4 regions of the Variovorax sp. YR634 genome follow, and region 4 is predicted to be linked to each of the others. Evidence: predicted binding sites of a transcription regulator. Region 4 holds the regulator's gene; each other region holds the start of a gene.
What was found. The regulator sigma-54, encoded in region 4, starts transcription at its own class of promoters, with help from an activator protein. The targets are predictions, from matches to a motif close to TGGCANGNAANCTGCTTT.

Region 1 (2,197 bases), on a different contig from region 4:
AGCGCGCGCAGGTCGGCGGCCAGGCGGTCCTCGACGATCTTCATGGCGTCGATGCGGCGGGTGCAGCAGTCGAACCAGGCCTGGCTGAGCGGCACGTCAGCCGGCGTGGAGGCGGCGCCGCGCCGGCGGATGCGTTCGAGCTCGGCCACTTCGGCATCGGGCTGGCTGTTGCGCCACAGCGCGAGCACCGCCTCACCGGAGAAATCGGTGAACACCTGGAAGCAGCGTTCCTGCGATTCGATCAGGTGCAGCCACTGCAGGCGCTGCGCTTCGTCGCTGCGGCCCAGCGCCAGCGCGGCGGAGCCGAAGGCGCGCTCCTGGCCGGCGAATTCCTTGCCCTGCATGAAGTTGAACATCGCGACCAGCAGGCGCGAGATCTCTGGGTCGGTGGCGCCGTCGGCCGCCTCGAACACCACCGACAGCAGGCCGGCGACGAGCTTGGCGAACGCGGCGGTGGACTGCGCCGGCTTCAGTTCGAGCGCATCGATGCGGCGGCGCAGGCCGGGCAGGGCGTCCAGCCCGGGGAGCACCCATGCGATGCGGCTGAACAGGCGTGCGCTGTTGCCGGTGCCCGCGCCGCGGTGGTTGTCGGCCTCGAGCTGGTCGAAGCCGGCGCGCACCTCCTGCTCCAGCGCGATGCATTCGGCGATCTGCGGGCCGCGCTGGTCGGCGAAGCGGGCGCCGCGAGAGGTGAGGAACATGTTCGACATGCCCCGCTCGCGCTGCAGCGCGTGGACGAGGCGGCCGATCAGGCTCACCAGTTCGCTGGTGCGGGCGAGCTGATCCAGCTCGTCGATTTCGCAGCGACGGGCAGCGATCAGAAAACTCAGTCCGGATTTCATGGTGGGAGGGCGCGGGGCTCTGGCATGGTCAACGCAACATCCGTGCCTCGGGGAGTGGAGAGCGCCGCCGTTTGCCCCTTCGCGGGTGCCGGGGGAGGGCGCCGCCTACACTCGGCGGCATGCTCTTGTTGGGAATCGAATCATCCTGCGATGAAACCGGCGTGGCGCTGGTCGAGTCGCACGGCGACGCGCTGCCGCTGCTGCTTTCGCACGCGCTGCACAGCCAGATCGCCATGCACCAGGCCTACGGCGGCGTGGTGCCCGAACTGGCCAGCCGCGACCACATTCGCCGCGTGCTGCCGCTGACTGAAGCCGTCATGGCCGAAGCCGGTCGCACGCTGGGCGAGATCGACGTGGTGGCCTACACGCGCGGGCCGGGCCTGGCGGGCGCGCTGCTGGTGGGCGCCGGCGTGGCCTGTGCGCTGGGCGTGGCGCTTGGCAAGCCGGTGCTGGGCGTGCATCACCTCGAAGGGCATCTGTTGTCGCCGTTCCTGAGCGCCGATCCGCCGGAGTTTCCGTTCGTCGCGCTGCTGGTGTCGGGCGGCCACACCCAGCTGATGCGGGTGGACGGCGTGGGCCGCTACGAGCTGCTCGGCGAAACCATCGACGACGCGGCCGGCGAGGCCTTCGACAAGAGCGCCAAGCTCATGGGCTTGCCGTACCCGGGTGGGCCGTGGCTCGCGAAGCTGGCCGAAGGCGGCAGTGCCACGGCCTTCAAGCTGCCGCGGCCGCTGCTGCACAGCGGCGATCTCGATTTTTCTTTTGCCGGCCTGAAGACGGCCGTGCTTACGCAGGCCAAGAAGCTTGGCGACCAGCTCGAAGCGAACAAGGCTGACCTGGCAGCGTCCACGCAGGCGGCCATCGTCGAGGTGCTGCTGAAGAAGTCGCTTGCCGCGCTCGACCAGACCGGGCTCAAGCGCCTGGTGGTGGCGGGGGGAGTGGGAGCCAACAGGAATCTGCGCGAACAGCTGAACGCCGCGTGCGCCAAGCGCAAGGTGCGCGTGCACTACCCTGAGCTGCACCTGTGCACCGACAACGGCGCGATGATCGCCATGGCTGCGGCGATGCGCCTGCAGTCGGGGCTGTCGCAGGCGAGCGAGCGCTATGCCTTCGACGTCAGGCCGCGATGGCCCATGGCTTCGCTACCGGAGACTGCGTAAGCAGTTGCTTTGATCGGCCGATTGCCGGCAGCGGCAGCACGTCGAGCACGTTGCGCCACAGCTGGCGCCACTGCGGCCAGTCGTGGCCACCCTCGGTCGTGAAGACGCGCCCCGGCGGCAGGGCGTCGGCCAGCAGCTTGTGGTTGCTGGCAAAGCGGTCGTCGAGCCCGAAGCCCAGGTACAGCGGCGGCAGGT
Region 2 (2,197 bases), 230 kb from region 4:
CCTCGTTCGCCTCGTATGCGCTGGAGAAGAAGATCCGCATGCGCCCCGGCGAAGTGCCCTTCGGCAAGGGCAACATCCGCGGCGTGGCATCGCCCGAGTCGGCCAACAACGCCGGTGCACAGACTTCCTTCATCCCGCTGCTGACGCTGGGCATTCCGCCCAACGCGGTGATGGCGCTGATGGTGGGCGCAATGACGATCCACAACATCCAGCCGGGCCCGCAGGTCATGACCAGCAACCCCGAGCTGTTCTGGGGCCTGATCGCCTCGATGTGGATCGGCAACGCGATGCTGATCATCCTGAACCTGCCGCTGATCGGCATGTGGATCAAGCTGCTGACGGTGCCCTACAAGTTCCTGTTCCCCGCCATCGTGCTGTTCTGCGCGATCGGCGTGTACTCGACCAACAACAACACCTTCGACGTGTGGATGGTGGCGGCCTTCGGCTTCATCGGCTACCTGTTCATCAAGCTGCGCACGGAGCCTGCGCCGCTGCTGCTGGGCTTCATCCTCGGGCCGATGATGGAAGAGAACCTGCGGCGCGCGCTGCTGCTGTCGCGCGGTGCGTGGAGCGTATTCGTCACCCGGCCGCTGTCGGCGGGGCTGTTAGTGGCGGCTGCGCTGCTGCTGGGCATCGTGCTGCTGCCCGCAATCAAGGCCAAGCGCGAGGAAGCCTTCGTCGAGGAGTGAGCGCTCCGGTCCCTGCAAGAAGCCCCCGCTCCGGGGGCTTTTTTCATTTGGGGCCTTTGCTCGGGGTGCCCCAAATAGACGCGCTCTTGTTGGTGCCCGGCAGGGTCGCCGGCGGTGCGCCCGGAAACACGGCGAACAGCGAGGCGCCCGTTACCACCAGCATCTCCATAGGGGGAGGATTGTCTCGCCCGTGACGCTATCAAAAAAGGAGCTGAAGATGCAGGTGCATCAAGTCATGCAGGCATAAAAAAGGCGCCGACCAGCGGCGCCTTTCAAAGTCAAACACGGCATCTCGTACGGAGCCTTTGAAGCATTTTTATTGTTGCTTGGGGATTGTCTCCTCGGACCCTCGGCAGCACGAGCAGGGCCCGTTCGCGAGTGGGCAGACTTTAGGGTGCGCACCGCCTCAGTGCATTGGGAATTACCCGCTTTGCCTTACCGAGAAAGCCCGATTTGCGAACCAAAGTGTTTCTGATGGTTAACGATGTGGCACGACTTGTGCAGGCAGCACCAAGGTCCATCACTTCAAGAAGAAGAAACGGTCATGGCCCTGGCTCCGCACGCCTCCATCAACGCGGCAGACACCGCATGGATGATGACTTCGACCGCGCTGGTGCTGCTGATGACGCTGCCCGGCATCGCACTCTTCTATGCGGGCATGGTGCGCCGTAAGAACGTGCTGGCCACCATGGCGGGGGTGGTGGCGATAGCCGCGGCGGTCTCGCTGACCTGGTTCGCGGTGGGCTATTCGCTGGCCTTTACCGAGGGCTGGCCCTGGCTGGGCGGCACCGGGCGCTTCTGGTTCTCGGGCTTCGAGTACCTGAAGGAGGCCGGGCAGGTGGCGGTGAGCCACGTCGCGCCCAACGTGCCCGAGTCGGTCTACGCGATGTTCCAGCTGACCTTCGCGATCATCACCACCGCGCTGGTGCTTGGCGCCTTTGTCGAGCGCATGCGCTTCTCGGCGATCCTGTGGTTCGCGCTGCTCTGGAGCGTGCTGGTGTACGCACCTGTCGCGCACTGGGTGTGGGAGCCGGGCGGCTGGCTCGCGCAGATGGGCGCGCTCGACTTCGCCGGCGGCTCGGTGGTGCACGTCAACGCGGGCATCGCGGGGCTGGTGTGCGCCTATGCGCTCGGGCCGCGCAAGGGCTACGGGCGCGAGGCCTTCGAGCCCTACAGCCTGGCGATGACGATGACGGGCGCGGGCCTGCTGTGGGTAGGCTGGTTCGGCTTCAATGCGGGCTCGGCGGTGGCGGCCGACGGGCGCGCGGGCCTGGCGATGCTGGTGACGCACATCGCGGCGGCGGCCGGCGCCATGAGCTGGATGCTCGGCGAATGGATCGTGCGGCGCAGGCCTTCGCTGCTGGGCCTGTGCTCGGGCCTGGTGGCGGGGCTGGTGGCCATCACGCCGGCGGCCGGCTTCGTCACGCCGCTGTCCGCGCTGGCCATCGGCGCGATCGCGGGGCTGGCCTGCTACTGGGGCGCCACCGGTCTCAAGCACCTGCTTGGCG
Region 3 (2,197 bases), on a different contig from region 4:
GCCGATGACGATGCCGGGTGCGAGCCGCCGCACGATGTCCCAGCGCACGGCGCCGCGCCGGTGGTGCGCGCGCACGCTGGACACCGAGGTGAAGATGATCGTCGCCATCGAGGTGGCGATTGCCATCTTCACCGCGAGGTCGGCCGGCACGCCGCGATGGCCCATGATGATCGTGATGAACGGCACCATCAGCATGCCGCCGCCGATGCCCAGCAGGCCCGCGAGAAAACCGGTGCCGAGGCCGAGAGCGGCGAGTTCGGCGATCAGGAGGGGGTCGAGCAGGGCAGCGATATTCACGGGAAAGTCACGCAAGAGAAGTGAGGGGTTGGAAAAAGCAACGGCCCCGAGCAGTGGATGCAGGGGGCCGTGGCAGGAAAAGGTGTCTGCAGGTGATGTGCCGGACCCGCATCCTGAACCAGGGTTCAGGTGGGCGAGGGCAGCAGGACTTCGGGTTCATCTGACGCGAGATGATCACGCCCGTCGAGCGATGTACCAAGCCCGGCTCCGGAGAGCATTGGAACAAGGAAATATTAAGCCCGACACAGTCTGCAGACGGACTGGATTTTACGCCTCGTCCGTCTTCGTGCCAGCCTTATTCAGAGTAAATGTCCATCGCCAGCCAGGGCCTGATCGAGTTTCTGGATGAGCTGCGTGGCCTTCGCGTCGGTTTCGACGCTGTCTGCAGCCGAAGTGGCAACTGATGCCGCGGGCGCTGCGACAACAGCGGCCTGCTGCGCGGCGAGGTCGAACGCCAGGTTCAGCGAAGCCAGCACCGCGATGCGGTCGCGGGCCTTGACTTTTCCGGCATCGCGGATCTTGCACATGGCTGCGTCCACGCGTTCGACGGCTTCGCGCAGCTGCGCCTCGCCGCCATCGGGACAGCCGAGCAGATAGCTCTGGCCCATGATCTGTACTTCAATCTGCTTCATGCGGGGGAATCTTCGGAGGGTGGTTCAGCCGGCAACCGTTCGAGCAGGGCATCGAGGCGCGTACGTGCCGCAACGAGCCGCGACTTCAGGGCGTCGCGTTCGCGCGTGAGCGCATCGACCTGCTCCTGCAGCAGCGCATTGGTGCGTTGCACCTCTTCGTGACGCACAAGCAGTCGTTCAACACGCTCGGCGATCTGATCGATAGGGCTGGAGGCGGGCATGGTTGGCGATTGTAGTTTCCCAAGGAAGCGGCCCCCAGGCGGTGCCTGGGCGTGGCATGGATTCTGCTGCCTTCCAGTTGCCTTTCAAACTCCAATAGCCAGTCAATGACCACGAAGAACAACACTTTATTCAGTCGGCGCGACCTGCTTACGCTCATCGGCAAGACCGCAGGGGGCGGCGCGATGTACCAGGCGATGACCTCGCTGGGCTTTGCCGCCGAATCCAACTACAGCGGACCACCGAAGCTCGATGGCGCAAAGAAGGGTGCGTCGGTGCTGGTTCTTGGCGCAGGCCTGGCCGGCATGGCCGCCGCGCTCGAACTGCGCAACGCAGGCTACTCGGTCAAGGTCCTCGAGTTCAGCAATCGCGCGGGCGGCCGGTGCTGGACGCTGCGCGGCGGCGACACCTTCACCGAGCTGGGTGGCGCCGTGCAGCAATGCGGCTTCGCCAAGGGCGAGTACTTCAATCCGGGGCCGTGGCGCATTCCCTATCACCACCATGCGGTGCTGGGCTACTGCAAGCGGCTGGGCGTGGCGCTGGAGCCTTTCATCCAGGTCAACTACAACGCGCTGGTGCATTCGAGCAAGGCCTACGGCGGCAAGCCGCAGCGCTACCGCCACGTGCAGGCCGACTACCAGGGCTACGTCGCCGAGCTGCTCGGCAAGGCCACGACGCAAGGCAACCTCGATGCGGCGCTGACGAAGGAAGACAAGGAGAAACTGCTCGAAGGCCTGCGCCGCTGGGGCGCGCTCGACACGCAGTTCCGCTATCTCGAAGGCACCGTCAGCAGCGACCGCCGCGGCTATGAAGTCGATGCGGGCGGCGGCCTCATGCCGTTGGCCAAACCGTCGAAGCCGCTCGACATGAGCGAGCTGCTGCAATCGAATCTTTGGCGTTACATCGCCAGCGGGCAAGACTACGAATTCCAGAGCGCGATCTTCCAGCCCGTGGGCGGCATGGACATGATCGCCAAGGCCTTCCAGAAAGAAGTGGGCAGCCTGATCCGCTACGGCGCCAAGGTCACGAAGATCGAGCAGAACGACCGC
Region 4 (2,197 bases):
TCTCGATCTGGTAGTACTGCACGTCGAGCGTGCGCTGCGCGCGACGGGCCAGCTGGATACGGGTGTCGAAGGCGAAGTCGCCGCCGGGCATGAGGCGAAAGCCGCTCAGGTCGGGGTCGGGCTGCGAGGCCAGCGCGATCTTGCCGAGCGCGGTGTCGGCTGACACGGCCATGGCCTTGGTGGGCGGGCGCGGCGCCTCGTCGGGCAATGTGGCGCAGCCTGCGAACAGCAAGACCGCCGCCATGACGAAAACCCAATGCCCACAACGCGAAAGCGACAGCAGGCGACGAGTCATCGGTGGCTTTCTACAGGGCCTTGCGAAGGTTGGCGGGCGCGATGCGCAGCGCCTCGCGGTACTTGGCCACGGTGCGGCGCGCGCACTCGATGCCCTGCTCTTTCAGCATCTCGGAGATCTGGCTGTCCGACAGCGGCTTCTTGATGCTCTCGGAGCTGACGAACTGCTTGATCAGCGCGCGCACCGCGGTGCTCGACGCATTGCCGCCGGTTTCGGTGCCCAGCGCCGAGCCGAAGAAGTACTTGAGCTCGACCGTGCCGAAGGGCGTGGCCATGTACTTGGCGGTGGTCACGCGCGAGATGGTCGATTCGTGCAGGCCCAGCTCGTCGGCGATCTCGCGCAGCACCAGCGGACGCATCGCGAGTTCGCCGTGCACGAAGTAGCTCTTCTGCCGCTCGACGATGGCGTTGCTCACGCGCAGGATGGTGTCGAAGCGCTGCTGGATGTTCTTGATGAACCAGCGCGCCTCCTGCAGCCGCTGCGACAGCGCCTGGCTGCCTTCGCCCTTGTGCGACTTGAGCGCGCCGGCATAGATGTCGTGCACGCGCAGGCGCGGCATCACCTCGGGGTTCAGCATGACGCGGAACTTCACGTTGGTGCCGCGGCCCGTCTTGGTGACGATCACGTCGGGAATGACGATGTTGCGCTCGACGTCTACAAAGCGCCGGCCCGGCTTGGGCTCGAGCCGCGCGATGATCTGCAGCGCCGAGCGCACCAGCTCCTCGTTGCTGCGGGTGAGCGTGGCCAGGCGCTTGAAGTCGCGGCGCGCGAGCAGCTCCATCGGCTGCTTGCAGATGGCGATGGCGATCTTGCGAACCAGCTCTTCCTCGTCGGTCTCGTCCTCGCGGGCCAGGGCGCGCAGCTGGATGCCCAGGCATTCGCCGAGGTCGCGCGCGCCGACGCCGGCCGGCTCCAGGCTCTGCAGCAGGCCGAGCGCCACCTGAAAGTGATGCACGAGGTCGTCGAACTGGTCGTTGTCGTCGCCGGCCAGGCCCGAGGCCAGTGCGGGCAGCGAGTCTTCCAGGTAGCCGTCGTCGTTGAGCGATTCGATGAGAAAGCGCAGCGCGGCGCTGTCGTTCTCGTTCAGGCGCAGGCTCAGGGCCTGGCGGTGCAGGAAGGACTGCAGCGACTCCTGGCTGCGCGCGAGTTCGGTGGCGTCGGCACGTTCGTCGTCGCCCAGGTTGTTCTGGCGCGCGGGCGCATCGCTGCCCCATTCGCTGTCGTCGGGCGCCATGTCGACGGTGCCGTCGCCTTCCCAGTCGGGCTCGCGCTCGGTGATTTCGGCAGCGGGGCCGTCGGTGTCGGCCGTGGTGGTTGTGCTGGTTTCGGTGGAAGCAGTGGACGCGCTGGCGGCGGGCGAAGCGAAGTCGCTTTCGCCGTCGCCGCTATCGCCGCCGTCGTCGCGCGGCACCGGCGCATCGGCCGTGTCGAGCCCGAATTCCTCACGCGCCGCTTCTTCCGCGGTGCGCTCGAGGAACGGGTTCTCGTCGAGCATCTGCTCCACCTCCTGGCTCAGTTCGAGCGTGGAGAGTTGAAGCAGCCTGATCGACTGCTGCAGCTGTGGCGTCAACGCCAGATGCTGCGAGACGCGAAGGGATAGCCCTTGCTTCATGGGAACCGCTCCCGCCCTTACATGCGGAAGTGTTCGCCCAAGTACACCCTGCGTACTTCGGCGTTGTCGACGATCTCCGAGGGTGTGCCTTGTGCCAGCACATGCCCGTCGCTGATGATGAAAGCGTGATCGCAGATGCCCAGCGTTTCACGCACGTTGTGGTCGGTGATGAGCACGCCGATGCCGCGCTCCTTCAGGAAACTGATGATCCGCTGGATCTCGATCACCGCGATCGGGTCGATGCCGGCGAAGGGCTCGTCCAGCAGGATGAAGCGCGGCTGCGTAGCCAG

Region 1: BLV60_RS24385 (nitrate regulatory protein) is a predicted target of sigma-54. The motif match lies at 873-890, and genes of this name have one in related genera.
Region 2: BLV60_RS09620 (ammonium transporter) is a predicted target of sigma-54. The motif match lies at 1,177-1,194, and genes of this name have one in related genera.
Region 3: BLV60_RS17235 (flavin monoamine oxidase family protein) is a predicted target of sigma-54. The motif match lies at 1,203-1,220, and genes of this name have one in related genera.

Annotation. Positions count from the first base shown of each region.
Region 1 covers NZ_FNOL01000017.1:82,528-84,724, reverse strand. Annotated here, with positions in the region: gene BLV60_RS24385 (nitrate regulatory protein) at 1-842, opposite strand, end outside; gene tsaD (tRNA (adenosine(37)-N6)-threonylcarbamoyltransferase complex transferase subunit TsaD) at 962-2,002, shown strand; gene BLV60_RS24375 (alpha/beta hydrolase-fold protein) at 1,959-2,197, opposite strand, start outside.
Region 2 covers NZ_FNOL01000004.1:133,057-135,253, reverse strand. Annotated here, with positions in the region: gene BLV60_RS09625 (tripartite tricarboxylate transporter permease) at 1-689, shown strand, start outside; partial or broken gene BLV60_RS34845 (sulfite exporter TauE/SafE family protein) at 754-858, opposite strand; gene BLV60_RS09620 (ammonium transporter) at 1,234-2,197, shown strand, end outside.
Region 3 covers NZ_FNOL01000009.1:106,658-108,854, forward strand. Annotated here, with positions in the region: gene BLV60_RS17220 (sulfite exporter TauE/SafE family protein) at 1-291, opposite strand, end outside; gene BLV60_RS17225 (cell division protein ZapA) at 597-929, opposite strand; gene BLV60_RS17230 (hypothetical protein) at 926-1,150, opposite strand; gene BLV60_RS17235 (flavin monoamine oxidase family protein) at 1,256-2,197, shown strand, end outside.
Region 4 covers NZ_FNOL01000004.1:358,078-360,274, reverse strand. Annotated here, with positions in the region: gene BLV60_RS10625 (phospholipase D family protein) at 1-295, opposite strand, end outside; gene rpoN (RNA polymerase factor sigma-54) at 306-1,907, opposite strand; gene lptB (LPS export ABC transporter ATP-binding protein) at 1,925-2,197, opposite strand, start outside.